Regions from separate parts of the Moraxella sp. RCAD0137 genome, predicted to be linked through region 2. Evidence: predicted binding sites of a transcription regulator. Region 2 holds the regulator's gene; the other holds the start of a gene.
The links. Region 2 encodes PhoB, which activates phosphate uptake and scavenging genes when phosphate is short. Its sites were predicted from a motif close to TGTCATNAANCTGTCATAA; they were not measured.
Positions count from the first base shown of each region.

Region 1: AZ602_RS02235 (inorganic phosphate transporter) is a predicted target of PhoB. The motif match lies at 8,649-8,667, and genes of this name have one in related genera.

Region 1 is NZ_LTCC01000001.1:487,956-503,939, reverse strand. Features, by position in the region: gene AZ602_RS02285 (AAA family ATPase) at 1-407, opposite strand, end outside; gene AZ602_RS02280 (exonuclease SbcCD subunit D C-terminal domain-containing protein) at 448-1,830, opposite strand; gene AZ602_RS02275 (YbeD family protein) at 1,869-2,171, opposite strand; gene AZ602_RS02270 (inner membrane protein YpjD) at 2,247-3,041, opposite strand; gene ffh (signal recognition particle protein) at 3,258-4,802, shown strand; gene tsaB (tRNA (adenosine(37)-N6)-threonylcarbamoyltransferase complex dimerization subunit type 1 TsaB) at 4,896-5,582, shown strand; gene AZ602_RS02255 (undecaprenyl-diphosphate phosphatase) at 5,662-6,504, shown strand; gene AZ602_RS02250 (class I SAM-dependent methyltransferase) at 6,529-7,323, shown strand; gene AZ602_RS02245 (hypothetical protein) at 7,374-7,622, shown strand; gene ubiA (4-hydroxybenzoate octaprenyltransferase) at 7,635-8,561, shown strand; gene AZ602_RS02235 (inorganic phosphate transporter) at 8,764-10,353, shown strand; gene AZ602_RS02230 (hypothetical protein) at 10,633-11,178, shown strand; gene AZ602_RS02225 (hypothetical protein) at 11,279-11,644, shown strand; tRNA gene AZ602_RS02220 (tRNA-Glu) at 11,736-11,811, opposite strand; gene AZ602_RS02215 (YajQ family cyclic di-GMP-binding protein) at 12,111-12,599, opposite strand; gene rnt (ribonuclease T) at 12,637-13,308, opposite strand; gene pyrC (dihydroorotase) at 13,308-14,369, opposite strand; gene argG (argininosuccinate synthase) at 14,620-15,963, opposite strand.
Region 2 is NZ_LTCC01000018.1:3,905-19,888, reverse strand. Features, by position in the region: gene pstC (phosphate ABC transporter permease subunit PstC) at 1-406, shown strand, start outside; gene pstA (phosphate ABC transporter permease PstA) at 418-1,290, shown strand; gene pstB (phosphate ABC transporter ATP-binding protein PstB) at 1,304-2,203, shown strand; gene phoB (phosphate regulon transcriptional regulator PhoB) at 2,411-3,103, shown strand; gene phoR (phosphate regulon sensor histidine kinase PhoR) at 3,100-4,134, shown strand; gene AZ602_RS09090 (Ppx/GppA phosphatase family protein) at 4,138-5,628, shown strand; tRNA gene AZ602_RS09085 (tRNA-Gly) at 5,748-5,823, shown strand; gene AZ602_RS10005 (transposase) at 6,702-6,851, shown strand; gene AZ602_RS09080 (cation diffusion facilitator family transporter) at 7,057-7,956, opposite strand; gene upp (uracil phosphoribosyltransferase) at 8,083-8,730, opposite strand; gene AZ602_RS09070 (PTS transporter subunit IIC) at 8,865-9,887, opposite strand; gene ligA (NAD-dependent DNA ligase LigA) at 10,178-12,169, shown strand; gene AZ602_RS09060 (DMT family transporter) at 12,228-13,112, shown strand; gene AZ602_RS09055 (NADPH-dependent FMN reductase) at 13,134-13,826, shown strand; gene AZ602_RS09050 (hypothetical protein) at 13,829-14,461, opposite strand; gene AZ602_RS09045 (Lrp/AsnC family transcriptional regulator) at 14,473-14,940, opposite strand; gene rarD (EamA family transporter RarD) at 15,092-15,984, shown strand, end outside.

The DNA.
Region 1 (15,984 bases), on a different contig from region 2:
ACCAAGCTGGATTTTTCTTCGATGATCTTGCCATCAGGATCATTGACATGCTTAAGCTCGCTGATCTCGCGACTGACCGCTTGTAATTTGCCATCACTTTTTTGATTGGCACGGCGCTGCGACCAGCTGGCTTGATATAGCTTATCATTGGCGCGAAAAATCACCGTGCTGGCTGCAAAAGCGGTACCGATGCTCATCAGCTCATTTTGATTGGCAGAGATGTTCAGTCGTGGCGTCTCGCCATATAGAGCCAAGCAGATGGCATCCAATATCGTCGTCTTGCCAGCACCAGTTGCGCCTGTGATGGTGAACAGAGCATGATTATGAAAGGCAGGATCCTCAAAGTCAATCTGCCACTTTCCCTTCAAAGAGTTGATGTTCTCAAAGACCAGTTTTAAAATTTTCATCCATCATTCCTGAAATCTGACGCCATGCATCACTTTGGCTTTATTGAGCATTATTATCTGTCTCTTGCATCTGTTTTATCAGTGCCTGATACGCTTGAATCAGCTGCTCTTGTTCATCATCTGGCAGATTTTCTTTGGCCAGCCGCTTTTTAAAAACTTGCATTTCATTTAGCTTATCTAAAGTAATATCCATCGATTTGGCGCGCAGGCTACCTGAGTGCGTCTGGGTGTTTTTGATACTCAGCGCCAGTAGTTGACTGTCTTTGGTGAGTGCGTTGATCTGCTGCTTTAGATTTGGCATCAGACTGTCGCCTGTGTATTCGATCTCAAGCCAAATGGGCTGATCGTGCGCTTTTAGGTCATTGATGGAGGATTCGATGAATGCCATATCGCCACTGATTTTGGCAAGACTCTGAAAAATCGGTACAGGCAGGCTATGAATGCGTACAGCTGAGGTATCCGCGCCATCAAAAAATTGCATCAGATCTGGCTGATCAACGGGCTGCTTTGGTGGCTTGTCATAAGGCAGATCAACGATCAGTACTTGTTTGTGCCGCCCAATCTCCCCAAATCCCATCGCGATCGGTGAGCCGCTATAGCGAATGCGGGATTGTTTGCCGACGATTTGGGCGGCATGAATGTGTCCTAAGGCGACATAATCGATGGCCTCATCAAAAACCTCACTGCTGATCTGGCCGAGGGTGCCGATCTGAATATCACGCATCCCATCATCGGTAGAAGAGACGGCGGCGCCTGCGGCATATAGGTGACCTGTGGCGATGATCGGGATGGTTTTTTGATGTGTTTTATAAATGTGATTTTGCTGATTTTTGGCAAGATCTGCTAAACAATGGTAATGATCAAACATGCCATCAATCAGTAGCTGATTTTTATTGTCGATACTGGTGGAATCGATGCTGGTACGCACATCTCGATCACGCAGATAGGGGACAGCCATGATGATGGCACAAGGTACGCCTGCATCATTGCTAAGAGTGATCAACTCATCATCGATCTGATCACTGATGCTGCCGATGACATGCGTATTAAGCACGCCAAGCACTTCTTTGGTTTTATGTAGGCTGGTGGGTGAATCGTGATTGCCTGCGACGATGATGATGTGCTTGATGTCGTTTTTAAATGCTGTCGCCAAAAACTGATGATACAGATGCTCGGCGCGGTTGCTTGGCGTCATGGTATCAAAAATATCGCCAGCAACAATCAGCACATCCACTTGATAAATTTTCAATGAATCTTGTAGCCAATCTAAAAATTTAGCAAATTCATCATAACGAGACTGGTGATATAGCATCTTGCCCAGATGCCAATCGGAGGTATGTAAAATGCGTAAATGCTCATCAGGCTTGGGCAACTCAGGCGCTGCCAGACTTTGATCGATCAGGTGGGTTTTTAGTATTGACATAACAGATACCAAAAAGACCGTGCAAGACGGTCTTCGTTTTAGACGACAGTACGGACGCTTTCGGCCTTATCCAAGGCGGTGTACAAGCGATTGACTTGATCGGCGTGCGTCAGGTGTAAATTGACACGCAGCGAATGAAAACGGCCTGTACGCGAAGGACGCACCTGAATCGTGGCATGATCAAACTCAGGAAACAACTCAGCCAAGATCAGCTTAACTTCATTGAGCAGGCTGTCGTGATGACCTTCATGGCCGATGATGCTCATCGGATAATCCATTGGAAAATGCCACAGATCAGGGTTTTGGATTTCGGTGCGTGCGGGTTTTTGAGATTGGGTCATAAAAATTTCCTACTAAAAATGTTTGAGTACTTAATGGGGATGATTTGGCCAATTAAAAGAGCCAAAAACCATCAGTCAGCTTAACAAAAACTCCATCACTGCCTTAGATCCCACAAAGCCCACCGCCAACAGTACAAAGCCATAGATGGCAAAATTCGCCGCGCGCTTACCCCGCCAGCCATAGCGATAATGACCAGCAATCAGCACGCCATATAATAGCCAGCTGAGCACGCTAAACACCATCTTATGTGCGATGTGCTGTGTCATGATGTCATAAGTCGCCCCAAAGCCCAAGCCCAGTGCGATGCTCAAAATCACAAAGCCCATCAAAATCATATCAAATAACAAGCTCTCCATGCTCTGTAGTGATGGCAGGCGAGATACCCAAAAACGGTGAATGGTTTTGTGCTTGAGTTCACGAATTTGTAGGCGAAGCAGCAATCCTTGTACCGCTGCCATCAACAGCACACAATAAGCGGCAAAAGACAGCAGGATATGCACTTGAAGATAAATGCCAAGCTGTTCAATCGGCTCATAAGTGGCATCGCCGATATAGCCCAAGCTCACCCCAATCAACGCACTTGGCACTGCCAAAATCCCAAGGCTTAAAATCGGACGATATAAGCCAAACAGCACATAAAATAGTAGGAAAAATAAACTGGTAAGATTTAGCGTATTATATAGATTAAAATTCAGTCCATCTGTGGTGATGATTTGTGGATACAATAAACAGCCATGTAAAACTAGCCCAATGCCAAGTACGCCCAGTAGCAAACCTTTTGAAATGCTGCTTTGCTTGACTAAGGCATTTGCCAAATACAGACTGCTTGCTGTATAAATCAGCACGACACTCAAAAAAATCAACAGCACAAAAACCCCTTTATTCTTATACCATCAACACATCAAGCCTGCTTGTGTTGCGTGATTACACGCTAAAATACAGCAAAAATAGTCAATATTGATGGGATTCGTGCAATTAAATTGGAATATTTGCCTAATTTAGCATAAAATAGCAGTTATTTGTAGCAATAGTTTTGGCAAGTGGCTATCTTGACGCGCTTGTCACTTGATAATGACGGATTTGATATGTTTGATACTTTAACAGAACGACTCTCTGGCAGTTTGCGTAATATCGCGGGTACTGGTCAGCTTACCGAAGATAACATCAAAGACACGCTGCGTGAAGTGCGTATGGCACTGCTTGAAGCGGATGTGGCATTGCCTGTGGCACGAGATTTTGTCGCTAAGGTCAAAGAGCAGGCATTGGGTCAAGATGTCCTAAAAGAGCTGGCACCGGGTCAAGCCTTTGTCAAAATCGTCTATGATGAGCTGACCGAAATGATGGGGAGTGCAAACCAATCGCTTGAGATGACAGGTAAGCCACCAATGGTCTATCTGTTGGCTGGTTTGCAAGGTGCAGGTAAGACGACCACGGCGGGTAAATTGGCGAAGTTTTTGCAAGAAAAACAAGGCAAAAAAGTCATGCTGGTATCAGCGGACGTGTATCGTCCTGCGGCGATTAAGCAGCTTGAGCAGGTGGCAGGACAAGTCAAAGCAAGCTTTGTACCATCATCGGTGGATGAAAAGCCGATTGATATCGCTCGTCGTGCGATTAATGAAGCTAAGCTGCAGTATCAAGACATCCTAATCATCGACACCGCAGGTCGCTTGCATATCGATGATGAGATGATGGATGAAATCAAAGAGCTGACCGCAGCGGTCAATCCAGTAGAGACGCTGTTCGTCGTCGATGCGATGACTGGTCAAGACGCTGCCAATACCGCCAAAGCGTTCAATGATGCACTGCCACTGACTGGCGTGATTTTGACCAAGACCGATGGCGATGCCCGTGGTGGTGCGGCTCTGTCGGTGCGTGCGATTACTGGTAAGCCGATTAAGTTTTTGGGTCGTGGCGAAAAACTAGAAGCGCTTGAGTTATTCCACCCTGAGCGTATCGCACAGCGTATTCTTGGCATGGGTGATGTGCTGAGTTTGGTCGAAGAAGTCGAAGCAAAAATCGACCGCGAAAAAGCCGAACAAATGGCGAAAAAGATGCAAAAGGGCGGTGAATTTGACCTTGAAGATCTTTTGACCCAATTCCAACAAATGAAAAATCTAGGCGGTATGGCAGGTTTTCTAGATAAGATGCCAGGCTTAGGCGGTGCAGATATCCAAAAGGCGATGGCAGAAGCCAAACCAGAAGAAAAGGTCAAAGAAATGGAAGCATTGATTCATTCGATGACGCCATTTGAACGCCAAAATCCAGACAAAATCACCCCAAGCCGTAAGCGTCGTATCGCTGCAGGTTCGGGTAAACAAATCCAAGATGTCAATCGCTTGCTCAAGCAACACAAGCAGATGGCAAAAATGATGAAAATGATCAGCCGTCCTGATGGTATCGGCAAGATGATGAAAGCGGTACAGGGCTTGACTCGTGGTATGTCAGGCGGTGGTCCATTGTTTGGCAATAAAGGTGGTGATGCCAATCAAGCAGCGAATATGGCAGAGATGCAAAAATCGATGCAGGATTTGGGACTAAACCCGAACGACTTGCCAAGCATGGAAGAAATGCAGAAAAAAATGCAAGAAATGGGCGGTCAGCTACCACCACAATTCAAAAAACGCTTCTGATGCATTCATGGTATCACGACGCCCAAGCTATCATGGCTTGGGTCTTAAATTGTCGGTATAAATTGTCAGCAAAATCAGTATATAGGGTAAAACATGGCAATCTTAATGGCGTTTGATACGGTATTTGAGCAGTGTTCGGTGGCAATCGTACAAGATGGCACGGTGCTGTATCATAAGAGTGTTGCGGGCAATCGTGGGCAGACTGAGATTATCCTTGGGATGGTAGATGAGGCCTTGATGCAGACAGGCTTGTCATTAGCTCAACTAGACTGCTTGGCGTTCAACCGTGGACCAGGTGCGTTTAGCGGTATTCGCATTAATACAGCGGTGGTGCAGGCATTATCTGTCGCCAGTGATACACCCTGTGTCGGTGTGTCAAGCTTGGCTGTACTTGCCGATACTGCCTGCCAAAATGATGACTTTAAAGACAACACCGTCATATCAGCAGTGATGGACGCTCGCCAAAACCAAGTATATCATGGGCGATTTGTCACCAAAAATGGCACGCTTAACCGTGATGATGCCGATGGGATAGTCGGTGATGAAGCTTTGCTGGATTATGACAGCCATCTTATTTGTGATGTGGTCGTAGGTGATGGGGTGCAGCTCGTGCAGACTGACAATGCCCAAACTGTGCAGGTGCATCCTACGGCGGTGGATATTGCACGCCTTGGGCTGATTGACTTTTTGGCAGGCAAAGCGGTGAGTGCCGACAATGCATTGCCTGTGTATCTGCGAGATAATGCGTGGAAAACGCTGGCTGAACAGGGCAAAGCTTAAGCTTTCGGGTTTGGCTTAAGCCAAATTTCAGATTTGTGGTGTACAATACGCCGTCTTTTTATTTTTCTTAGGTTGTACTATGGATATTTTGCTGATTATCAAAGCCGTCATCATGGGTATTGTTGAAGGCATTGCAGAATTTTTGCCGATTTCTAGCACTGGCTATTTGATTTTGTCAGCGGATATGATGAATTTTTTGAGCGGTGAATTTCGCAATCTATTCATCGTTTTTATTCAGCTTGGGGCGATTTTGGCGGTCATTTATGATTACTGGGGCAGATTGTGGAATGCCTTTATCGGGCTATTGACCGGTAAGGCAGAAGGCCTTGCCAAGCCTCGCCAGCTGGGTCTTGCTTTGATTGTAGCGACCATACCTGTGATGGTGATGGGCTTTTTGTTCGCTGATGTGATTACCGAGGTGCTGTTCCATCCTTTGGTGGTGGCGACCATGCTGATCATTGGCGCGCTACTGATTATTTATGCTGAGAAAACTCCTCGTAAAATCATCGCTATCGAGGCCGAGAACATCAGCTTTAAGACCGCACTGTATATTGGTCTGTGTCAATGTCTGGCGCTCATTCCAGGCACGAGCCGTTCGGGGGCAACCATCATTGGGGCGTTGCTACTTGGTACATCACGCAAGGCGGCGACTGAGTTTTCGTTTTTCTTGGGCATTCCTGTGATTGTTGGTGCGGCACTGCTTGATTTGGTCAAACACAAAGATGCGCTACAGACCAGTAGTGACTGGATGATCTTGGCTGTCGGTACAGTGGTGTCATTCATCGTAGCACTGCTTTGTATCCGCTTGATGGTGGGCTGGGTCTCCAAAAAAGACTTTATGATTTTTGCTTGGCTGCGTATCATCACAGGCGTGGTGGTGTTGATTGCGTTTTTTGGATTTGGTTATCAGATTCAAGGCTAATCGGTGGTTAAAAAGGGGTGTGCGATGCTATTTTTTGGTGTGGATATTGAGCAGATTAAGCCAATTGAGTCACTGATCAGCACGCACGAGTTGCCGATACAGTTGGATTTTATTAAATTATCAAAACTTAATAATAAGCATCTGAATTTCGCATTTTGCGATCATCATGCCAATCAGGCATTTATCGTTGAAAAAGATAGATTGCTACTGATCCAAAAGCTAGGCGACGATATCATCAAAGTCAGCCCTGATTGGGCATCACAGACTCGTCGTGTGGTATCGGCAGGGCGTAAGTCGGAGCTTGTATTGCAGGCGTGTCGGCTCAATGCAGGCATGATGGCGATTGACGGCACAGCAGGCTTTGGGCATGACAGCCTAATACTTGCTAGCACTGGGGCGAGTGTCTTGATGCTTGAGAGTAATCCTATCATGGCGCTGATGCTGTATGCTGAATATGCTTATATGCAGGACAATCAAAATTGGCAAGGTCTATTATCACGGCTGTCTATCCGCTATGGTGATGTGCGTGATTGCAGTGATGGTGCTGATGTCGTCTATCTAGATCCGATGTTTCCCAAGGATAGCTATGATGCCAAAGTGAATAAATATATGCAAGCCTTGCACAGTTTTGTATCACCACCAACTCTTGATGATGAAAATGAGCTATTAAGCCATGCTAAATCATTATTGCACAGTGCGGATGGACGAGTGGTGGTAAAAAGACCGCTAAATGCACCTTTTTTGGCGAACGAGCCACCCATTCAGTCATGGCAAAATGACGCCATCCGTTTTGACAGATATGATGGCCAAATGCCCTGACGAAGTGGTGATGGCCAAATCGATGACTTGATGATATGAGGATAATAAGGATGGATAATTTTATTGTTTGGGCGTATTTGGGCATCAGCGTATTACTGCTTATCCAAAATTTCAATCACAAACGCCGTATCCGCACGCTTGAGGATGAGATCTTTAAGCTAAAACAGCATGAATGGCTACCATTTGCGCGGACACAGGCGCACTTACCGATGGCACAGTCAGTCAAGGCCATTCGTACACAGTTTCCTGAGCTGAGCCTAAGGCAGGCTTTGCAGCTTTATACCATCGCCAAACAGTGATTGAGTAGTAGCATGAAAAACCATCAAACAGGCGAGCCGATGACGCTTCGTGATAAGCTGACTGCATGGCTGCAGTTGACCCGATTTGACAAACCAGTCGGCACTGAGCTTTTGCTTTATCCGACCTTGTGGGCGGTGCTATTGGCGTATGTCGGTGCCGCTCGATCCATCGACTGGCTCGTGGTGCTGATTTTTACGCTTGGTGCTGTGCTGATGCGTGCAGCGGGCTGTGCCATTAATGACTTTGCTGATCGCAAGGTGGATGGACAGGTCAAGCGTACCAATGGCAGACCGCTGGCTGATGGGCGACTGTCTGCCAAGACTGCAGTAGCGACATTCGTGGGGTTGTCATTGCTGTCAGCGTGCTTGCTGTTTTTCTTGCCAGTTGCGGTGTTTTATTGGTCGCTTGGAGCGGTGGCGCTTGCATTCATCTATCCATTTATGAAGCGATACACCAATTTGCCACAGCTGGTGCTGGCAGCGGCATTTGGCTGGGCGATACCGATGGCGTATGTGGCAGTGCAGGGGCATACCGATGTGTGGACTTGGGTGCTGTTCGTCGCTTATATGTGCTGGACGGTGGCGTATGATACACAGTATGCGATGTGTGACCGTGATGATGATGTTAAAATCGGGGTCAAATCCACGGCGATTTTATTTGGTCGCTATGATGTGCTGATCATTACTTTGTTACAAGTCGGGTTTTTGGTATTGATGGCAATGGCTTTGGCGCATTATTTTGGGCTATTGTCGATGCTGTCTTTGGCGCCGGTGCTTGTGATGTTTTTTGGGATTCAATACCCTCTAATCAAAGACCGTGAGCGCTTGGCGTGCTTTGCAGCATTTCGTCACAATGCGTGGGTGGGGCGTTATGTGTTTGCGGCGATCGTTGCTCTGACACTGCTGAATTTGAACAGTGTGGCTCAATCTTATCATTGAACCAATCAAAAAAATGATGCAAACGACAAGTGATTTGATGACAGCATCCTCAAAAATTTTAGCGAAACTTGCTTAACTGTGTTAAAATGTCATCAAACTGTCATATTGTAAATTTATAATCTGCACAGATCAAATCGTTAGACGGCCACCTTAGGGAGAAAGCGCTCTGGATGGTGGTTTTTTTGTATATTTTGGCGGATTTATGGTAAATTCAGCGAAGCAAAGCACGCCAATGGCAGCCAATGTGTTTTTTGGTTTGTTGTTGGCAGGTATGAGCATTTATTTTATCCAATGGGGCCTGAACTACACCATGCATCAACAAGTGATGCTATTCATGGTGGCAAGTTTCTTTGGTATTTTTATGGCGTTCAACATCGGTGGTAACGATGTTGCCAACTCTTTTGGTACCTCTGTTGGTGCTGGTACTTTGACAGTAACGCAAGCGTTGGCAGTTGCTGCGATTTTTGAGGTATCAGGCGCGGTGCTGGCAGGTGCGGCAGTGACCGACACGATTCGCAGTGGCATCGTTGATATCAGCGGATTGGGCGTGACACCCAATCAATTCATTTATCTGATGCTGTCAGCATTGATTGCTGCGGCTTTTTGGCTATTGTTCGCCACCAAGCGCGGTTTGCCAGTATCGACGACGCATGCCATCATTGGTGGTATCGTCGGCAGCTCGATCGTGCTTGGCATCAGCATTGGCGGTACTGAGTTGGCATTTGAGACGGTGCGTTGGTCGAAGATCCGTGACATTGCTATGTCGTGGGTACTATCACCAGTACTGGGTGGCTTGTTGTCGTATATTTTATATAGCATCATTAAGAAAAACATCTTGGCTTATAATGATAAAGCCGAGATCGAAGTCAAGGCCATCAAAGCCCAAAAGAAAAGCCTTAAGCGCCAACAAAAAGAATATTTCGACACGCTTTCAGAGCATGAGAAGCTGCCATATACCAACGCCATGCTGCGCGACCAAGAGGTGTATCAGGACAGCGACTGCCAGCGTGAAGATTTGGAGACAGAATATTATCGTTCATTGTTTGAGCTTGAGCGTAAGCGCGAGAATCTGGACACACTAAAAGCCCTTAAAACTTGGGTGCCTTTGATTGCAGCGCTCGGTGCCGTGATCATGACCGCAATGGTGGTCTTTAAGGGTCTGTCTAATACTGGTCTTGAGCTATCGACACTGCAGGCAGGACTTGTGATGGGTATGCTGGGTGCGATGGTATGGCTGACGGCCTTTATTTACACCAAAACCATTCGCGGCAAGCATAAAGAGGATTTGGGCAAGGCAACCTTCGTCATGTTCAGCTGGATGCAGGTATTTACCGCGTGTGCGTTCGCGTTTAGTCACGGCTCGAATGACATCGCCAATGCGGTTGGCCCGTTCGTTGCCATCATGGATGTGATCAAAAACAATGCCATCGAAGCTAAAGCAACTGTTCCAGGCCCTGTGATGATTACTTTTGGTGTCGCATTGATCGTGGGCTTGTGGTTTATTGGCAAAGAAGTGATCCAAACCGTCGGTACCAATCTGACCGAGATGCATCCTGCCTCAGGATTTGCAGCAGAATTGGCTGCTGCTGCGGTCGTGATGGGTGCATCAAGTTTGGGCATTCCTGTATCGAGTACTCACATCCTAGTGGGTGCAGTATTGGGTATTGGTATGGTGAATAAGAACACCAACTGGAGATTGATGAAGCCGATCGGTCTGGCGTGGGTGATTACATTGCCTGCGGCGGCAGCGATCAGTGCCATCTCATTCTTGCTATTGACCAACTTTTTATAAGCCTTTTAGTGACTTAAAAGCTCTGCGATGGCAGGGCTTTTTTTGTGGGCGATCTGACAAGTAATGACTTGTCAACAGATTACCCATATTAAGAACTTCTCAAGACAGCCCGTTACGAGGATTTGAGCGAAACTGCCACCGCACTATAGGCAAACTTGGTGATACCGCTTATAATATCGATAAAAGTGTATTGAGCGGATGTCACGCTTTTAAAAAGATATTTTGGATAAATGGTGTATGGTGTAGAGTGCATATCCTATGCATTTGTAAGAGAAGTTTATGATAAAAAAATATCAAGCTCGCAAACAGGTTAAAAAGATGCTGATTAGCAGTCTTATACAATGTGTAGAATTGCTAATTCAAAACAATGCCAGCAATCAAATAATTGCCGAGCGTTTGACAGAATGGATTAACAGCCATCAAGCTGAATTGGCGGATACAATTTTTGATGAAGTTTATGATATTTTTCGATTTAAAGATTTGAGCGTTTTGGATTATCCCGTTTCCTGTACCAATCATGCAAATCTTATGTATGGACTGAAAAATTTCTTGAAATTTAAGACATGCACTGAATCATTAGCCGTGTTATTTAGAGATTGTTTAGAAGAGTTATTTTTTGTGGAAATAGACTTTGATTGCGCCAATTGTGGTGCAGGTGGACTGATTGTGGTTAAAGAAAAATCACTTGTTTATGAGTGCAGAACCTGTGGATTTTTGCAGGATTTGAACGGAAATAGATATACACCAAGTGATGTGATAACCATACCTACGACATCAGACTTAAAACAAATTGAGTCCAGCAGGGTGCGTACCACGCACTATTGATTGAATGGTTTGATGGTGCGCCGTGCGTACCCTACGTACTGGCGAAACAAAACCTGAGTATCATGAAGTTACTTATTTCAAGGTGAGCGGATAATTAAATATGGCTAAAATAAGAAAAATTTCCATACCTGTATCTATGGATGCTTTAAATAGATTAAATTACGATGTTTGCGAGAGTGGAGATTTGCTTGAAATGATTATTGAAGAATCTGAATTTGATTCTTTATTGAAAACAGGAGTATTTGCTGAAATCAATAAACAACTGGATGTATTGGTCGGTGATTACGAAGATGAATTGATTTTTTTTAAGGATTTTGAAGCGTTGGGAAAAATTCTATATGATTTTATTTGCATTAATCCAAATAATAAGGTTTTGCACAAGGTGTATTTAATTTATGAAATAGCCTGTATTCTAAAAACAGGGCTGTTAATTAGTTTTACTCCTATAAACTTGGCGTCTGCGTAGCGCATGGGGCGCACATCATACACCTAGCCATATAAGCCCCCCACAAAGAAAAACACGCTTAAGCAAATCGCTCAAGCGTGTTTTAGAATATTGGCATCCCATAGGGGATTCGAACCCCTGTTACCGCCGTGAAAGGGCGGTGTCCTAGGCCTCTAGACGAATGGGACACTAGGTTGTAAAGTCAATCTGAATCAGTTTGCTTTACCAACTTTCGGCGCTTTCACCGTTGTTCCGAAAGTGCGCACATTATAGCACAGTTTTGATGGTGGTCAAGCATTTTTTCTAATAATTTTGCCAAAATAGACAATATTTTTATAAGCAATTGATTTATAAGGATTTTAAATTGAAAAAAACCATCCATTGTAATCAGTCCAAGTTATTGATGTATCTTTGTAAAACAAAAAACCGTTCGTTCTATGATGGGGCTTACAAGCCAAGAACGAACGGTTTGATGATTTGGTATCGATCAATCTTTAAAATTATTAAATTGAAGCGGTACACCAAACGATTTTTCTTTCAAGAATGCCATTGCTGTTTGTAGATTGTCCTTTTTCTTGTCGCTGACACGCACTTTGTCGCCTTGGATGCTGGCGGCGACTTTTAGGTCGGATTCTTTGAGTGCTTTGGCGATTTTTTTAGCACTGTCGGCATCCAGACCGTCTTTTAGGTTGATGACTTGCTTGGTGTGTTTGCCTGATTGAGCCTTGTCTTGTGGGTCAAGCGACTGTAAGTCAACGCCGCGTTTGATCAGCTGTTTTTCCAAGATGGCATAGACGTTGTCCGCTTGTAGCTCATTATCCGTGGTGATGGTGATGGTTTTGGCTTTTTCGTTCAGCTCAATGCTGATGTCGCTGCCTTTAAAGTCAAAGCGAGTGGCGATTTCTTTGTCAGCATTGCCGATGGCGTTGCGGACTTCTTGAACATTTAATTCAGAAACGATATCAAAAGATGGCATATTTTTTACTCCAATTTATTCATTAAACTATTTAAAATCAACACTCTACACCATTATCATCAGTCGATGTATCATCACAAGCGACTGGCGATAGTAGCGGCGTGTGATTGACGATATGGCAAAACAGTTCGGCGGTTTTTTGGGTGTCGTACAAGGCAGAATGGGCGTGTGAATTATCAAACTCAATCCCTGCCATGATGCAAGTGCGAGCCAGCACCGTATGTCCATAGGCAAGAGCGGCAAAGCTTGCGGTATCTAGCACGCTAAAGGCATGAAAAGGCGAGTGATTTTTGCTATTGGTGCGGGCGATCGCCGCATTCAAAAATCCCAAATCAAAATGTGCATTATGCCCAACAAGGATGCACTGACGACAGCCATGTTCTTTTTTGAGTGCTTTTAGTTGCTTAAAAATACGACGCAAGGCGACTTTCTCGTCTTTGCTGATGGCTTTGCGAAATGGGCTATCAGGATTAATGCCAGTAAATTTGAGCGCGGCAGGCTCAAGATTTGCCCCTGCAAAAGGCTCAATATGTGCATTGAGTGCTTCGCCTTGGTAGAGTTTGCCGTGCTCATCCATCAAAATCGGCACGCAAGCAATTTCAAGTAGTGCATCGGTGGCGGCATTAAACCCTGCGGTCTCAACATCGACCACCACAGGCAAAAATCCACGAAAACGATTGGCAATCGTTGGTGTTACAACTTCACTCATCAGCGCACCACTTGCCAGTCGATATCCGTACCTGCCAGTAGTGGCGTCAAGGTCTTGTCACCCAAATAGTCATAATGCGATGGGACGGTTTGGGCTTGCTTGATGAGCGTGATGGTGCTGGTGTTGACAGGCAGGCCATAAAAATTGGCACCATATACCGATGCGAAGTTTTCAAGCTTATCTAGTGCATTCATCTGTTCAAAGGCGGCGGTATACAAAGGTAGGGCGTGTACCGCGCTATAACAGCCAGCACAACCACAAGCAGACTCTTTGGTGTGCGTCGCGTGTGGTGCAGAATCTGTGCCCAAGAAAAACTTCGGATTGCCGCTAGTGGCAACTTCAAGCAGACGCTGTTGATGGCTTTGGCGTTTTAGGATTGGCAAGCAGTAATAATGCGGCTTGACACCACCGACCAGTAGATGATTGCGGTTAAATAGTAGATGTTGTGGCGTAATGGTAGCAGCGACATTATCAGCTTGAGCAAGTACAAAGTCAGCAGCATCAGCGGTGGTGATATGTTCACAGACGACTTTTAGCGTTGGGAAATGTGTGATGATATCGCTTAGTACATCGTCTAAGAATCGTTTTTCGCGATCAAAAATATCAATCTCACTGTGAGTGACTTCGCCATGCACCAGTAGCGGCAAGCCAATCTCTTGCATGGTCTCAAAGATGCTGTAACGACCTTTGATGTCGGTCACGCCATCGGCTGAGTTGGTGGTTGCACCTGCTGGGTATAGCTTGACCGCTGACACGACGCCTGATGCGACTGCTGCACGGATGTCATCACTGGTGGTGTGATCGGTCAGGTACAATACCATGCGTGGGTCAAAGGCATCTTTACGAGCTTGAGCCAAATCGCTTGCCATCAGTGCATCCAAGATACGCTCACGGTAAGCCATGGCTTGTTCTGTGGTTTTGACTGGTGGTACGAGATTTGGCATACAAATCACACGGTTAAAGCTACTAGCGGCGTGTGGTACGGTGGTGGCTAGAGCATCGCCATCACGCAGATGGATATGCCAGTCGTCAGGTTGGATTAGGGTCAGAGTGGTGGTCATAAAAGGCTCGCTTGGCTGATGATCTATTGAGTAATGATTGATAAATTATACAATATTTCTCAATGAAATGGCTGAAAATCAATATCTTGTCATTATTCTAGCATGGGGCGCTTTTGTCAAGGTGTTTGCAGGATAAATTTGCTGAATAAAGGCGCTTTTGGCATCAGTGATGCTTTGCCAAAAAAAATTCCCAACCGATAACGATTGGGAATTTGATAGGTTTATACTAGGCTGATTTGCCCTAATTACCTTATTTACCTTTGTTTTCAAGCTGTGGTACGGCATTACCACCGCCTAGGCCAAGCAGACCTGATTGGACATACAGACCCAGCTTTTGGCGAGTGTCGGCGATGTCTAGGTTACGCATGGTTAGCTGACCGATACGATCTAGCGGTGTGAATGCTGCATCTTCGACTTTTTCCATCGATAGACGATCCGCTTCGTAGGTTAGGTTTGGTGATTCGGTATTTAGGATGCTGTAGTCATTGCCACGGCGTAGCTCAACAGTGACTGTGCCTGTGATGGCTTTGGCAACCCAACGCTGAGCGGTCTCACGCAGCATCAGTGCTTGTGAGTCGAACCAGCGACCTTGATACAGTAGGCGACCCAGACGCAGACCATTGATGCGGTATTGCTCGATGGTGTCTTCGTTGTGGATACCAGTCACCAGACGCTCATAGGTGATGTGAAGTAGCGCCATGCCTGGTGCTTCATAGATGCCACGAGATTTGGCTTCGATGATGCGGTTTTCGATTTGGTCAGTCATGCCAAGACCGTGGCGACCACCGATTTCGTTGGCTTTTAGGATTAGATCGACTGGGCTGTCAAATTTCTCACCATTGATGGCGACAGGTACACCTTCTTCGAAAGTGACGCTGACGGTTTCGGCTTTGACTTCAACTGTCTCATCCCAGTAGCGTACGCCCATGATAGGCTCGACGATTTTATGGCTGGCATCTAGATATTCTAGGTCTTTGGCTTCATGCGTTGCACCAAGCATATTTGAGTCAGTTGAGTAGGCTTTTTCTTTGCTCATCTTATAATCAAAGCCATTATCAATCAAAAATTGGCTCATCTCAGCACGACCGCCAAGCTCATCGATGAAAGTTTGGTCAAGCCATGGTTTATAGATTTTTAGTTCAGGATTGGCAAGTAGGCCATAGCGATAAAAACGCTCAATATCATTGCCCTTATAAGTTGAGCCATCGCCCCAGATATTGACATCATCTTCACGCATCGCTGACACCAGCATCGTGCCAGTCACCGCACGGCCGAGTGGTGTGGTGTTAAAGTATGGCATACCGCCTGTTGTCACATGAAATGCACCGCACTGAATGGCGGCGATACCTTCTTGGGCAAGCTGTAGGCGGCAATCCACCAAACGCGCCTTGATCGCGCCGTATTGTTCAGCCTTAGCAGGGATGGCGTTATAATCATCTTCATCAGGCTGACCAAGGTTGGCAGTATAAGCATAAGGTTCAGCACCTTTTTGCTTCATCCAAAGCAGTGCTGCAGAAGTGTCCAAACCGCCAGAAAAAGCGATACCAACTTTTTTGCCAGTTGGCAAATTTTGTAAAATGGTTGCATTACTCATTGCATAATCCTTGATTTATCA
Region 2 (15,984 bases):
ATTCATCGCAGCCACCATGCGTGATGTCTTTATGGTGGTGCCAGATATGCTCAAAGAATCGGCCTATGGCATGGGCGCGACGACTTGGGAGGTGGTGACCAAAGTGGTGCTGCCTTATACCAAAGTCGGCGTCGTTGGTGGCTTGATCTTGGGTCTGGGTCGTGCACTTGGCGAGACGATGGCGGTGACTTTTTTGATCGGTAATACCTTTAACATCAATGCCAGCTTGTTCACCTCAGGTGTCTCGATCACCTCGGCGCTGGCCAATGAATTTGCTGAAGCCTCTAGCGAGATGCACCTGTCATCGTTGCTGCATCTGGGGTTGATTCTATTTGTGATCAGTTTCATCGTTTTATCAGCATCGAAGCTGATGCTGATGAAAATTGACAAACAAGCTGGAAGATGAGGATAAGTACCATGATTAGTGAAAAATCGGCATTCACCAGCCGCATTCATCTACCAAAATATCATCGCCGCCGTGCCATGAGCCGCATTGCCATGAGCCTGACAGCGTTGGCGATGGTGTTTGGCTTGTTTTGGCTGGCTTGGATTTTGGTGACTTTATTTGCCCAAGGCATTCAAGGCTTGATGACGATGCCTGTATTTAGCCTAGATACGCCACCACCGATGGCAGAGGGTGGTCTTAGAAATGCCATCGTCGGTTCGGTGATGATTTCATTTGCAGGCCTTGCGCTGGGTACGCCGATCGGGATTTTGACAGGTGTGTACTTGGCAGAGTTTGATCAAGGTGGCTGGCTTGGTCGTGCCACGCGTTTTATGAATGACATCCTGTTATCAGCGCCATCGATCGTCATCGGCCTATTCGTGTTTGCATTGATGGTGCAAGGGCGCGGCTTTTCGGGCTGGGCGGGCGTTGTGGCGTTGGCCATCATTGTCATCCCTGTGGTGATTCGTACCACCGAAAGCATGCTGCTACTGGTACCGAATAATTTGCGCGAGGCAGGCTATGCATTGGGCGCACCCAAGTATAAATTGGTCGGCTCGATCACCCTAAAATCAGCCAAAGCAGGCGTCATCACAGGTGTGCTATTGGCCTTTGCGCGCATCGCAGGCGAGACAGCACCGTTATTGTTCACCGCGCTTAATAACCAATACTTTAGCACAGACATGTCTCAGGCGATGGCAAACTTACCAAACACCATTTACCAATTTGCCATGAGTCCTTATGAAAATTGGCATGCGCTGGCTTGGGCGGCGGCTTTATTGATCACTTTTGCGGTGCTGCTATTGAATATCATCGCCCGTGCATTGTCCGCCAAAGCCCATTAATTCAGCCATAGCGATGCCCGATTTGGGATCGAATTTAGCATACCGTTTGAGGAAAATTATCATGAATACATTCAACCAAAGCATCAATCCTACCATGAATACTTTGTTTACAGGCAGTCAAGTTGACAGCAAAAACCAAATCCAAACTCAAGAGCAGACTGCCGCCAAGGTGCAGGTGCGTAATTTGGACTTTTATTATGGTGATTATAAGGCGCTTAAAAACATCAACTTAGACATCGCCGACAAAAAAGTCACCGCATTTATTGGGCCATCAGGCTGTGGCAAATCTACCTTGCTTCGCACCCTAAACCGCATGTATGATCTGTATGCTGGCATGCGTGCCACTGGCGAGATCATCTTAGATGACCAAAACATCCTAGACAGTCGCATCGATGTCAATTTGCTGCGTGCACGCGTCGGTATGGTATTCCAAAAGCCAACGCCATTTGCCATGTCAATCTATGACAATGTGGCTTTTGGCGTAAAATTGTATGAAAATTTGTCAAAGTCTGAGCTGGATGACCGCGTGGAATGGGCACTACAAAAATCAGCACTGTGGAATGAAGTTAAAGATAAGCTGAAAAAGTCTGGCCTGTCGCTCTCAGGTGGTCAGCAGCAGCGTCTGTGTATCGCGCGTTCTGTTGCTACCCGTCCAGAGGTTTTGCTACTCGATGAGCCGACATCGGCACTCGATCCGATCTCAACAGGCGCCATCGAAGAGCTGATCCATGATCTTAAACAAGACTACACCATCGCCATCGTCACGCATAACATGCAACAAGCCGTGCGCTGCTCGGACTACACCGCTTATATGTATTTGGGTGATATGATCGAGATGGGCAAAACCGAACAAATCTTCAATGCGCCAAAAGTGCAGGCGACCGCTGACTACATCGCTGGCCGCCATGGCTAATCAGCTGTAGCAGCATCCGAAGTTTTTTTGCCAAGCGCACTCGGTTCAATGGGATCGAGTGCCGCATCTGCCAACCTTAAAACCAGATTCATACAAATCCTCATTGATGGCTGTCAGGAAAGAAGATTTATGCTACAATCTACCCGATTTCATACACAAAAACCTTATTTGTTGTATCCAAAGGATATGTTAGGGAGTCTGCCCTCTATGAGTGCAAAAATCTTGGTTGTGGAAGATGAGCCTGCTATCAATGAGCTGATCGCCAATACACTGGAGCTGTCGGATTTTTCGGTGGTGCAGGCGTTCGATACCCAAGGCGCTTATATTGCCGTCGTTGATGAGGCGCCAGATTTGATCTTACTTGATTGGATGATGCCGCATGGCGAATCGGGCATCGATTTTGCGCGCAGGCTCAAAAAAAACCCAACCACCGCCGATATTCCCATCATCATGCTCACCGCCAAAGGTGAGGAGGATAATAAGGTCTATGGCCTAGATGCTGGCGCTGATGATTATATCACCAAGCCATTTAGCACGCGTGAGCTGATCAGTCGCATCAAGGCGGTGCTGCGTCGCACGGGCGCTGGCATGGGCAAAGAGTCGATGCAGGCAGGCAACCTCACCATCAATACCGCAAGTCAGCGCGTGATGGCCGATGGCGAGGAGGTGGTGATGAGTAGCACCGAATATCGCTTGTTGTGCTTTTTTGTGACACATGCCGAGCGCGCTTATACCCGAGCGCAGATCTTAGATGCTGTCTGGGGCGGCAATGTGTATATCGATGAGCGTACAGTCGATGTGCATATCAGACGCCTGCGTAAGCTGTTGGCGCCGTTCGGTGCTGATACGCTGATCCAGACGGTGCGCGGCACAGGTTATCGCTTTTCGGATCAACGATGATGCGCCAAGCTGATGTCGATTTTAAGCAAGTCTTACACGCACTCAATGATGGCATCACCATCATCAATACGACTGACTGGGCGATTGATTTTATCAACCAAACTGCCAGATCGCTCTTGGGTATTACAGATGATGATCTGATGTCTGGCATCGATTATTTTGGGGCGGATTTTTGTCAGCAGATTGGTCGATTGACTGCGACCGAGCCATCATTAACTCTCTACCAACATCAGGATCTGACAGGCAGCTTATTGCAGCTGACTGCGGTTTATCTGAACCAATCCCAAGTCAGCATCGTCATCAAAGATCACACGCGCATGCAGCAGCTTGAGCAGATGCGCACCGACTTTGTGGGCAATGTCTCGCACGAACTGCGTACGCCATTGACGGTGATCTTGGGTTATCTTGAAAATTTCACCATGGCTGAGGACATTAAGCCTGCATGGATGCGCGGCCTAAAGCTCATGCAAGAGCAAGCGGTACGCATGAATGATCTGATTAACGATCTGCTCATGCTATCTCGCCTTGAAAGCGATGAGACCAAGCCGATGATGGCAGTGAACATGCCGCGCCTGTTGATGCAGGTATTTGATCAAGCTCAAGCCAGCAATCAAGCAGGACATCTGATCGATGTGCATCTGGACACCGATAAGAACATCCTAGGCATCGAGGCGTATCTGTACAGCGCGATCAGTAATCTGGTACTCAATGCCATCAAATACACGCCAGCGGGTGGGGAGATTGACATTATTTATGAGGAAGTGGGTGCAGAGGTGCATTTGAGCGTGACGGATAATGGCATCGGCATCAGCGAGGAGCATGTCGGCAGGCTTACCGAGCGATTTTATCGTGTGGACAGTGGGCGCAGTCGTGCCACAGGCGGCACAGGGCTTGGGCTTGCCATCGTCAAACATGTGCTTAATAAGCACAATGCCAGACTGCAAGTCATCTCAAAAGAGGGGCAAGGCTCGACTTTTCGCATCATCTTCCCAAGCAGCCACATCATCAGCACACAGACACAGGCGATATGACTCATGCCGTTATCAGACACCCAACGATTTGCCGCTGTTGATATCGGCTCTAACAGCATTCATTTGGCCATCGCAGAGCGACACGGTGATCAATTAAAGCGCGTGGCATCGATGAGCGAAAAAGTGCAGCTGGCGATGGGGCTTGATGCGCACAATCAGCTGTCGCCTGCGGTGATGGAGCGCGGCTTTGAGTGCTTGCAGCGCTTTGCTGGCAGACTTGGGGATGTCAACAGCGCGCATCTGCGTGTGGTGGCGACCAACACCCTACGCCGTGCGGCAAACAGCCAAGCTTTCATCGCGCATGCCAATGATATTTTGCCTGCACCCATCGAGATCATCTCAGGGCGCGAAGAAGCGCGGTTGATTTATTTGGGTGTAGCGCATACTTGTCCGAGTAATAAGCAGCGACTGGTGGTGGACATCGGCGGCGGCTCAACTGAGCTGATCATCGGCCAGAATTTCACACCACTGTTGACCGAAAGCACCCAAATTGGCGCAGTCAGCTTTAGTCAGCAGTTTTTTGGGGATGGGGTGATCAGCGCATTGGCTTTTGAAAAGGCGATTTATGCCGCCCAAAAAGAAGTCATCAAATTCGCCAGTCTATATAAAAAAACAGGCTTTGATGAGGCATTGGGTTCATCAGGCACCATCAAGACCATCGGACAGGCGCTGGCTGGCTTTGGCTTGGGTGAAGAGATCACGCTGGCAGGTGTCGAGCAGCTCAAAGCCTCACTCATCGCCTGCGCGCATGTCAATGAGATTGAGATGGAGGGCGTAAAAGCACATCGAAAGGCCATTTTCCCAGCAGGCGTGGCGATTTTATTGGCGATCATGAAGGTCTTTGGGATTCGTCTTTTGCGTTATTGTGATGGTGCGCTGCGTGAGGGTGTGATGTATGACATGTTGTCACGCATGGATTTTCATGATGTGCGTGATGACAGTGTGGCGGCGATTATTGATCGCTTTGGGGTGGATAAAAAACAAGCCAAACGCGTCGCCAAAACCGCCGCTCAACTATTTAATCAAGTCCAAAGCACCCTGTCGCTGCCAGCAGACGGCGAGCAAATGCTAAAAAGAGCAGCGCTTTTGCACGAAGTGGGCTTGGCCATCGGTCACAGCGGCTATCATAAGCACGGCAGCTATCTGCTTAGGCATGCCGATATGGCAGGGTTTTCTCGCACCGACCAAGAAAAGCTGTCACTGTTGGTGCGCTATCATCGCCGAGCCATCAATATGGATGACTGCGATCGGGTCATCAAAGCTGGTGGCGTGGCATTATCCTATCTGGCGCTACTATTGCGGCTGTCAGTGGTCGCCAATTATGGCCGCTTTGAGCTGAGTAAGCAGCAGATACAGCTTGCCGTCGATGATAAGCGCTGGCGCATCACTGTCAAGATTGATCGGCCTGAGCATCAAGCTTGTGTCATCAACATCCAAGACGAGGCGCATTGGTTCGCCAAATGGGGCATTGAGCTGACTGTGATGGGCGCTTAATCTTGCCGCATCACGCTGCAAGCCAATAATTTTGAAAAATTTTCCAAAAAAATTAAAAAAATGCTTGACGCGTGATAATTATCCTGTATAATACGCACCCATACAGCGAATGCTGATCAGCGGGAATAGCTCAGTTGGTAGAGCACAACCTTGCCAAGGTTGGGGTCGCGAGTTCGAATCTCGTTTCCCGCTCCAAATTTTAAAAAGTCCAAATCGAACGGTTTGGGCTTTTTTGTTGTTTAAAACTACAAACACCCTGACTACCCAAGACCTGATAGCCACCGAATACAGCCAAAACAAAGGCTTTGACATCAATGTGGACCTGACACTAACAAGGTGATACCAAGGCATCTGGCATTGTACCAGTACAGGGCGATGAACATATTAGAATTGCTGGTACCAGATATAATCGAGGGCTGGAGTTAACAAAGGAAGAAATTATGCAAAATACCTCATACGCAGACAGTATCTTAAAAAGAAAGTCCAGAATAAAAGAGTTGATAAAATGAAAATAATCAATACTGTATTGTCTATTTGCATTTGTTTTCTTATATTTTTCTTTCTAAATAGGTATGATTCTTGGGGTATTTCCGAGGGAATATGTATTTATCAGGACAGCTCCGTAGGTGTCGCCCTACTGTTATCCTCTATTTTGTTTTTGTTAAATTTTTTATTTTTCTTATTTTGGTTTTTCTTTAAACGCAAAAAATCAACCACCAACATTATATTTATTGTTGTCTCTATTTGTCTTTTGATGTATTGGCATCCTGTAACGTACAACTATTCAATAGATGCTCTATTAAAATACACCAATATCCACATAGAACAACTTGGTGGAGTTGCTAGATGTGAATTGCAACGCAATAATGACGTAAGGTTATATGAGTCGCAGAAACCCTAAACCACGAAATATTCCATCATAATCATCAAGGCGAAACTGCCGCCACAGTTATGGGCAAAACGGTGATTTGGCGTATAATATCGGCACCAGTCTTAACATTGATGTGCACCATTATAATATTCCCAGACGCCCCATTAGAGGTTATACTACCACAAACTAGGAGTAATCTCTCATGACAAAACAGCGTAAGCAGTACAGCAAAGAATTTAAACTAGAAATGGTCAAACCCATAGAAGAACAAAATCAGCGTGTTGTTGATATTGCTAAGCAAATCTGTTTCAATGGTGCGCCGTGCGCACCCTACGCACTGACTCGCACATAACCTACTTTTTGGCCTTTTACTTTTTACGCCCCAAATGGATAAAAATGAACAATTCCGTAAATTATAAATCTTTAATACCAAAGTTACAAGTTACTTATGATTAAAAATCATTTAAATGTTACATGTTTTTAAGAACTTTTAGATTGTTACTTTAGGGTATACTTTAAAGTTACACAAAACATCTATATGAAGACTAAAGTCCAAATTAGTGTTTATGTTGGTTCAATGTATTACATTTCGTATTTTCTATTTGTAACGTAATTTCAGTAATATTATGATTATGTTTTAGAACTTCTAAGGCCTTTTGATAGAGTTGATCTGTATTGCTATTCGGAGCAACCAAATGAGCAGTTAAATGAATATTTTTTGAGGATATAGCCCAGACTTTCAACTGATGAATCCCTTCAACGCCCTCTAGCTTCAATAAATCATTTCTTAACGACTCAATATCAATCTCATCAGGAACTCCTTCAAGCAGAATATTAATACTTTGTTTTAATAAAATCCAAGTTCGAGGTAAGACCCAGAAGCCAATTAACACAGCGATTACGGTATCAACCCACATCCACTGGGTAAAATAAATAACTATTCCTCCGATAATCACGCCTATCGATCCTAGAGCATCACTAAGAACTTCTAAATATGCACCTTTTATATTTAGACTTCCTTCAGCACTAGCAGAAAGGATTTTCATTGAAATCAAATTTATGACCAAACCAATGACCGCGACAATCATCATTTCAACACTTTGAATTTCAGCAGGGTTCGTAAAACGTTGATAAGCTTCATATACAATATATATTGCTACCACAAAAAGCATCACCGCATTAAACAGAGCCGCTAAAATTTCAAATCGCTGATAGCCAAAAGTTCTTTTATCATCTGCGGCTTTTTTACCAATTTTGATAGCGGCAAGAGCAATAGCTAAAGCGGCTACATCAGTAAACATATGAGCTGCATCAGATAACAAAGCCAAACTTTGGGTAATAAAAGCAGCGACAACTTCTACTATTAAAAAAGTAGTCGTTAAACCTAAGGCAACCATTAACTTCTTACTATTTTCTTCAGTAACAACCGCATGGCTATGATCATGATGTTCTGACATAAAATATTTTCCTTATTCTATTTATGATGAGCAGTACAGTAGGGTGTGCACAGCGCACCATTACCCTGATTATGTCCTGATAAAAAAATACAGGCAATACTCAGTATCACCTGCACATGTCTTTCATCATTTTAATTGCTTGGTGCCAAAGATCTTATCACCTGCATCACCCAGACCTGGGATGATATAACCATCTTCGTTTAGGTGGCTGTCTAGAGCAGCGGTGTAGATTTTGACATCAGGGTGTGCTTCATTAACCAAGCGCACGCCTTCAGGGGCAGCCACAAGCACTAGGGCTTTGATGTTGGTGCAGCCGTGTTTTTTTAGCATATCGATGGTGGCGACCATGCTACCACCCGTGGCCAGCATCGGATCTAGGATCAGGGCAGGGCGGCGGTCGATATCATTGACGAATTTCTCAAAAAATGGCACAGGCTCCAGCGTCTCTTCATCACGCTGTAGTCCGACGACAGAGATTTTGGCAGTCGGTAGCAGATCCAGCACACCATCAAGCATACCCAGACCTGCGCGCAGGATCGGCACGACGGTGACGGTTTTGCCTTTGATTTGTTCGCCAGTGGTCTCACCGCACCAGCCTTGCATGGTGAAGGTTTCGATTTCAAAATCGCGACTGGCTTCATAGGCCATCAAGCGACCCAACTCATTGGTCAGGGTGCGAAATTTATAAGTACTGGTGTCTTTTTCGCGCATCAAGGAAAGCTTGTGGCGCACCAAGGGATGGTCGATGACATGGATATTTAACGAGGTGGTCATAATGTTGCCTTAATAATCATTGACCGCCATCAGTCGGCGGCGTTGCTGCTAATGATACCAACTTTCCCAACAAATTGCACCCTCTGTTTGCTTGCGCGTCGGCATCAACGACCAAGGCTGTGGATCTGGCACGGTCATTTATCCAAGCGCAGATCGCCTGCCTTGATCCAGCCTTTTTTATAAAAAATCTGAGCAATCAGCCAAGTCAGCAGCGCAGGCAGTAGCAGATGAAAGGCGAAGATCAGTCCCCAAGTGCCGAGCGTCGCACCCATGGCATCGAGCGTACCGATCTGGCCGACCAGCCCGCTGGTACCCATGCCAGCCCCTGAGGGGATGTTGGTCATGCCAAACATCGCTGTGGCAAAGGGCGCTAGCAGAGCGCCTGAAAGCGTTGGCGGCAGCCAGATTTTTAGGTTTTTTAGGATGTTGGGCATTTGGATCATGCTGGTGCCAAGACCGCACGCCATCGCACCGCCGATGCCATTATCCCGATAACTCATCACCGCAAATCCGATCATCTGAGCCGCGCAGCCCACCGTCGCCGCGCCTGCTGCCAGACCGCCCAAACCCAAGCTAATGGCGATGGCAGCACTGGAGATCGGCAGGGTCAAAATCAGCCCCATCGCCACCGCGACGACGATGCTCATCACGATCGGTGATAATTCCACCGCCCACATGATAAACTCGCCCAAAGACACCATCATCTGATCAATGGCAGGACTGATAAAGGCCGCGACCGCCATGCCGGTGATGAGCGTGGTGGCAGGCGTGACGATGATGTCCAGCGGTGTGGTGCGATGCACAAATTTGCCGAACTCAGCACCGATCAGTGCCGCCACGAATGCACCCACAGGCCCACCCATTGCCGCGCCTGCAAAGCCAGTGGTGATCGAGGTGAACAGCACCAAAGGCGGTGCTTTTAGGGCATAAGCCACGCCTGCACCGATGGCAGCACCCATCAAGCTTTGGGCTTGAGTGCCGATGTCGATGAGCCAAGGCAGATTTGTCCATGTGCCGATGTTTTTGATGATCAAGCCCAAAATCAGCGAAGAAAACAAACCCAGCGCCATAAAATTAAGCGCCTCGATGCCGTATCGCTGCCATGAGATGACGATGTTTTGTTGTGCCAGATGGGTTTTGAGTGAAAAATTTGCCATGATAAATCCTTTGTGAATCGAGGGCAGTTGCTCAAAATTTGCTTAAAATTTGTACATTATAAGGCAAATTTCCCAAAAATGTGCATTAATTCTGACAAATTTTTGTTGATGGATTTTGTGCTGATGGTCGCACAAAATGTCAAATACGCCCTTAATTTTCTGCTAAAATAACAGCTTTTGATGACTTTTTAATGACTTTTTGATGGCGATCAATAATGACAAAACAGACAAAACAAGCAGATGCTGTGGGCGCACTTGATGACAAGACGGCAGCTGACATCATCGATCAGATGCGTGCTTTAATCGATGTCCTAAAAAGACACAACCATGCCTATTATGTGCTAGACAACCCGACCATCAGCGATGGTGAGTATGACGGCTTAAGACGACAGCTGATCGCCCTTGAGACTGACCATCCCTCACTGATCCAAGCAGATAGCCCGATACAGACGGTGGGCGGTGAGCCGTTGCCGTTTTTTACGCAGGTAGCACATGATATTCCGATGTTATCATTGGGTAATGTGTTTGATGCTGAGGATTTGGCAGGTTTTTTGCGTCGTGCCAATGAGCGATTGGGCAATACAGTACCTGAATACGAGATGGAGCTGAAGCTGGATGGCTTGGCAGTGTCACTCAAATACGAGTATGGTCAATTTGTGCAGGCGGTCACTCGTGGCGATGGACAAGTGGGCGAGGACATCACGCACAATGTTCGCACCATTCGCAATCTGCCTTTATCTTTACCAAGCTGTGCTGAGATTGCACTGCTTGAGGTGCGTGGCGAGGTGCTGATGCCAAAGGCGGGTTTTGACAAGCTCAATCGTGACAGCCAAAAGCGTGGCGAGAAGACTTTTGCCAATCCACGCAATGCCGCCGCTGGCTCACTTAGACAGCTCAATCCTGCCATCGCAGCGGCTCGCCCACTGGCGTTTTTTGGTTATTCGGTAAACCAAGGCTTGCCAGAGGGCATCGACACGCAGTCGGGGGCGATGACTTATCTTAGTCAGCTTGGCTTTGAGACATCACCGTTTGAAGTGGCGACAAGTTTTGATGAGATTCAGCAGTTTTATCAAGATACCATCGCAAACCGTAGCAACCTCCCCTTTGAGATTGATGGCATGGTGATCAAGGTCAACAGCCTAGCCCTACAAGAGCGATTGGGATTTTTGAGCCGTGAGCCGCGTTGGGCGACAGCGTACAAATTCCCTGCCGAAACTGTGCCGACACGCCTACTGGATGTCGAATGGCAAGTGGGACGCACCGGTACGCTGACACCGGTGGGTAAGCTTGACCCTGTCAATGTCGGCGGCGTGACGGTGAGTAATGTGACCTTGCATAATTTTGGTGAGATTACACGGCTTGGTCTGATGATTGGCGATATGGTCAATGTACATCGAGCTGGCGATGTCATCCCCAAGGTCTCAGGCAATATTCTTGAGCTGCGTCCATCGGATGCACGAATGATCAGCTTGCCGAGCGCTTGCCCTGTCTGTGATTCGCCTGTGGCACTGCCTGAGGGCGAGGCTTTGGCTCGTTGCACAGGCGGTCTGTACTGCGCAGCTCAGCAGCAAGAGGCGCTGATTCATTTCGTCGCTCGTCGTGCGATGGATATTGATGGGCTTGGCACATCGTGGCTGATTAAGTTTTTTGAGATGGGGATTGTCAAGACGGTGGCGGATATTTATCAGCTCCACACTCGTGCTGACGAGCTCATGCTCATCGAAGGACTTGGCGAAAAATCCGTCACCAAGATGCTATCTGCCATCGAAGCATCCAAAGCGACGACTTTGCCACGCTTTATTTTTGCGCTGGGTATTCGAGGTGTGGGCGAGAGTACGGCATTGAACCTTGCCCAAGAATTTGGCGACCTTGTGCCGATTATTCAGGCGGATTTGACCCAATTACAATCCGTGCCTGATATTGGTGAGGTGACCGCAGAAGCGATTTATGAATTTTTCCGAGCGCCGCACAATATCGAGGTGCTGGATGCACTGCTTGAGGCAGGGATTCATTGGCCAGTGGTGGATGCCAGTGCCAAGGCTGATTTGCCTTTGGCGGGTGAGACTTGGGTGGTGACAGGCACGCTAGCTAGTATGGGGCGTGATGAAGCCAAAGATAAGCTTGTCGCACTGGGCGCCAAAGTCGCTGGCAGTGTCTCTGCCAAGACCACACGACTGCTTGCTGGCGAAAAAGCAGGCAGTAAGCTTGATAAGGCGACAAGCCTTGGTGTGACGGTGGTGAGCGAAGATGAGTTTTTGGCATTGTTGGCACAATTTTCTTAAGATAAATTCCAAAGACAAATTTCAAGGATAACTTGCAAAAACTGCACAGGAGGCACTGATGAAAACATCCAATCAAAGCGTTGCCATGCTTGGGCTTGTGGTTGGCTGTGTGATTTTTGGCATGGGTAGTCTGATCGTAGCACATGTGTCTGTCGGCTCGTATGCGATGGCATTTTGGCGATTATTGATTTCATCACTGGTGTTTTTATTCCTTGCCAAGTGCTATCGTCAAGCCTTTCCGACACACCCAAAAGCCGTGCTGTTTGCGCTGCTATCAGGGGCAGCATTGGGGGCAGATTTGGCACTGTGGCATGAGAGCATCCATGCGGTGGGGCCGGGGATTTCGACGCTACTGAACTCATTGCAGATTTTCTTTTTGGCGTTTATTGGCTTTGTGTTTTATCAAGAAAAACAAACCAAATTTCAGCTGATTAGTCTTGTACTTGCCATCATCGGTGTGGGATTGATTGCCAGTCCTGAGTTTGCGCATAATATCCAAGCAGGTTGGGGATTTGTCTCAGGTATCGTTTCGGGGGCGTGCCTTGCCGTTTCGATGACTTGGATACGCCAGACGCATCAGTATCAGACGGTGGCGATATTGCCACTGATGGCGCTGGTAGGTATCGGCGGTGCAGCGGCGGTCGCTCCTGTGATGTGGCTTGTCGATGCTGGGCGTATCATGCCGACGACATGGGCGGATATCGGCTGGATTGTGGTCTATGGCACACTGATGCAGTGCGTGGCGTGGGGCTTGATTGCGTATAATATTCCCAAGCTGAGTCTTGCTTTGACAGGATTGCTCTTGCTGTCTGAGCCTGTGGCGGCGTTGGTGCTCGATTATTTTTGGCTGGATAAAGCCATCAGTGGACTGCAGTGGGGTGGTGCGGTCTTGACAATGTTGGCGATTTATCTAGGCTCGCTTAAGGCAAAATCAGCGCATTGATGCAGAATCATGGAGTGTGGTATGAAATTTCTAATCTTTTTGGGTTCGGTACGCCAAAGTACGCCGCCGTCGCCATCTCGGCTTGGTGAGCGAGTGGCAAAAGCTTGCCAAGCGTGCCTGCAAGCTACTTTTGATGATGTGAGCGTGGAAATTATTGACCCATTGGATTATCCGCTAGAGCCGATTTTTAAGCCACATTTTGCTTATCGTGCCAGTCAGGCGCCTGAGCCATTGCAAGTGCTTGCCCAAAAAATCCAGTCAGCCGATGCTTATGTGATGGTCAGCCCAGAATACAATCATTCGATGAGTCCTGCTTTGATGGATTTGTTGAATCATTTTGGCAGTTCGTTATTTGGATTTAAGAGCAGTGCCATTGTGACTTATTCGATGGGACAATGGGGCGGTGCTAGAGCGGCGGTGAATATGCGTACCTTTTTGGCAGAATTGGGTTGTTTGCCTGTATCTGCGATGATACACATACCCAAAGCGCATGAGGTATTCGATGAGTCGGGCAACTATCTGCAAGGTGTTGATGCGCCATCTTGGCAGCAGTATCTACAGCGGACTTTTTTGCAGCTGCATTGGTGGGCGGTGGCAAGCCAAAATCAGCGTCGCATGACAAATCCGCACAAGCTTACGCCACCATTTGCTCACCGCCCCGATGAGCGAGATGCCCCAGTATCCGAAGATGACCACGAAGCTGATATTTTATAAGCTTACTTAGCCGATACAATCTCAATCGGCAGCACCAAGCCTTCGGCAAATTTATCGGCAATCACATACTCATGCGTCTCGTTGACGACATCGGGCGTGACTTTGATGATGAGTGCAGGTTTGTCGCCATCACGAAAGCTGTGGGCGATGTATTTGCCAGTCAGCTGGTCTAGAATTTTACCCAGTGCTTCAGGGCTTGCCATGGATAGTGTCATGGCATACTGTGCTTGTTCTGGGCTTAGGTTATAGGCTTTGGCATAGTTCATCACAGGTTGTGAATCTTTGGCAAAGGGATAAGCAAAACTGCCTGCATCCACACGCGCAGCTTTGGTATCGATATATGACCAGTCAATTTGGGTTTTGCCATCGACGGTGGTGATGGGTGTGGCGGTTGGCGTATCGGCATCTTGGGTGGTGTCATCAGCTGCCTTGAGTTCCTTTAATAACGCATCAACATCGTGCGGATCTGTGCCTTGCTCGGTGTTTGCACTTTGCGTTTCATCATTGGCGTTGTCTGCCGTATTATCAGTACTGACAGCAGCGGCTTGTTGTAAGTTTTTTTCGCTATTATCGGCACAAGCGGCAAGCATAAGCGATGCACAGATGATGGCGATGGCGTGTTGACTGACTGACATAATTCCCCCGATTAGATATCCAGCGTAAGTTTGGTGCTAGATTTTACCGAATTCATCACAAATTGGCTATTAAAAGTTGCCACATTATTCTCACCAGTGAGATTTTGGCGGGTGAATCGGTGATAATCCTGCATATCTTGATTGGCGACGATCAGCACAAAATCATAATCCCCTGAGATCTCATAACAGCTCATCACCTGCGGATGCGCCGCCATCAGTCGCTCAAAGCGGTGCTGCATCGGTGTGTTTGAATTAACCATCTTAATCAACACAAGCACAGTCAAAGGGCGACCAACTTTCACCGCATCGACGATGGCGACACAGCGTTCGATGATTTTGGCATCGGTCAGCTGACTGATGCGTCGTTGTGTGGTGGCGATGGATGTGCCAAGTTTTTCGGCGATGGTTTTGAGTGGTAAGGTGGCATTGTCTTGCAGTAGATTTAAAATTTTTTTGTCGATATCATCAAGTGCGTGCATAATAGTCACTTTTTTCAAAAATATGAGAAATTTTATCAATATCTATGAATTTTTGCAAAATAAATTCAAATTCTAGCAAAAATATGATGATAAATTCTCATGATGGCTTGTTACAATAAGCGTCAACTTCGCACTGATAACGAGTCAATTTATGACCACACTGATCCAAAAATACACAGGGAATCTGGCACTGATGCACAAAGTCTCATTGCTCAAGCAAAACACCATCGTCATCGGAGTAATCCTAGCGGTACTATCCAATGTGCTGTTTGGCGTGCTGTATGCGTATGGCAAATGGATGGCGCCGCTGTCAGGGACGCAGGTGTTTTTGTGGCGGATGGTGATGATGTGGGGGTGCTTGGCGTTGTTTTTGGCGATGACGGGCAAGATGGCAGAGTTTCGTGCTGAGATTGGTACCATCAAGGGCATCAAGTCATGGCTGTATCTGCTTGTGCCGACTCCAATTCTTGCCAGTCAGCTGTGGCTGTTTATGTGGGCGCCGGTCAATGGGCAGAGCATTCAGGTGTCGATGGGTTATTTTTTGTTCCCATTGGCGATGGTGCTTGCTGGATTTTTGGTGTTTCGTGAACGCCTAAGCCAACTACAGTCACTGGCGGTGGCATTGGCAGCGGCAGGCGTGGCGTTTGAGATTTATCGCACCAGCGGGGTGAGTTTTGCGACTTTGTGGGTGTGTGGCACTTATCCGATTTATTATGTGATGCGTCGCAAGCAGGGTATTCGTGCTTTGACGGGGTTGTTTTTTGACTTGTCCATCATTGCACCGATTTGTCTGATTTGGATCATCAGCACTGATGCCATCGATGTGGCGTCAAATGGCGTGCTGCTTGCCAAGGCGGTGGGGCTTGGGGCAATCAGCGTGCTTGCGATGGCGACCAATCTACAAGCAGGGCGACTGCTGCCTGTGAGCTTGTTTGGGATGCTTAGCTACCTTGAGCCTGTGCTCTTGTTTTTCTTGTCCATCACAGTGCTGGGTGCGGTGTTTAGCCCATCGATGCTGATTAGCTATGGCTTGATTTGGCTTGC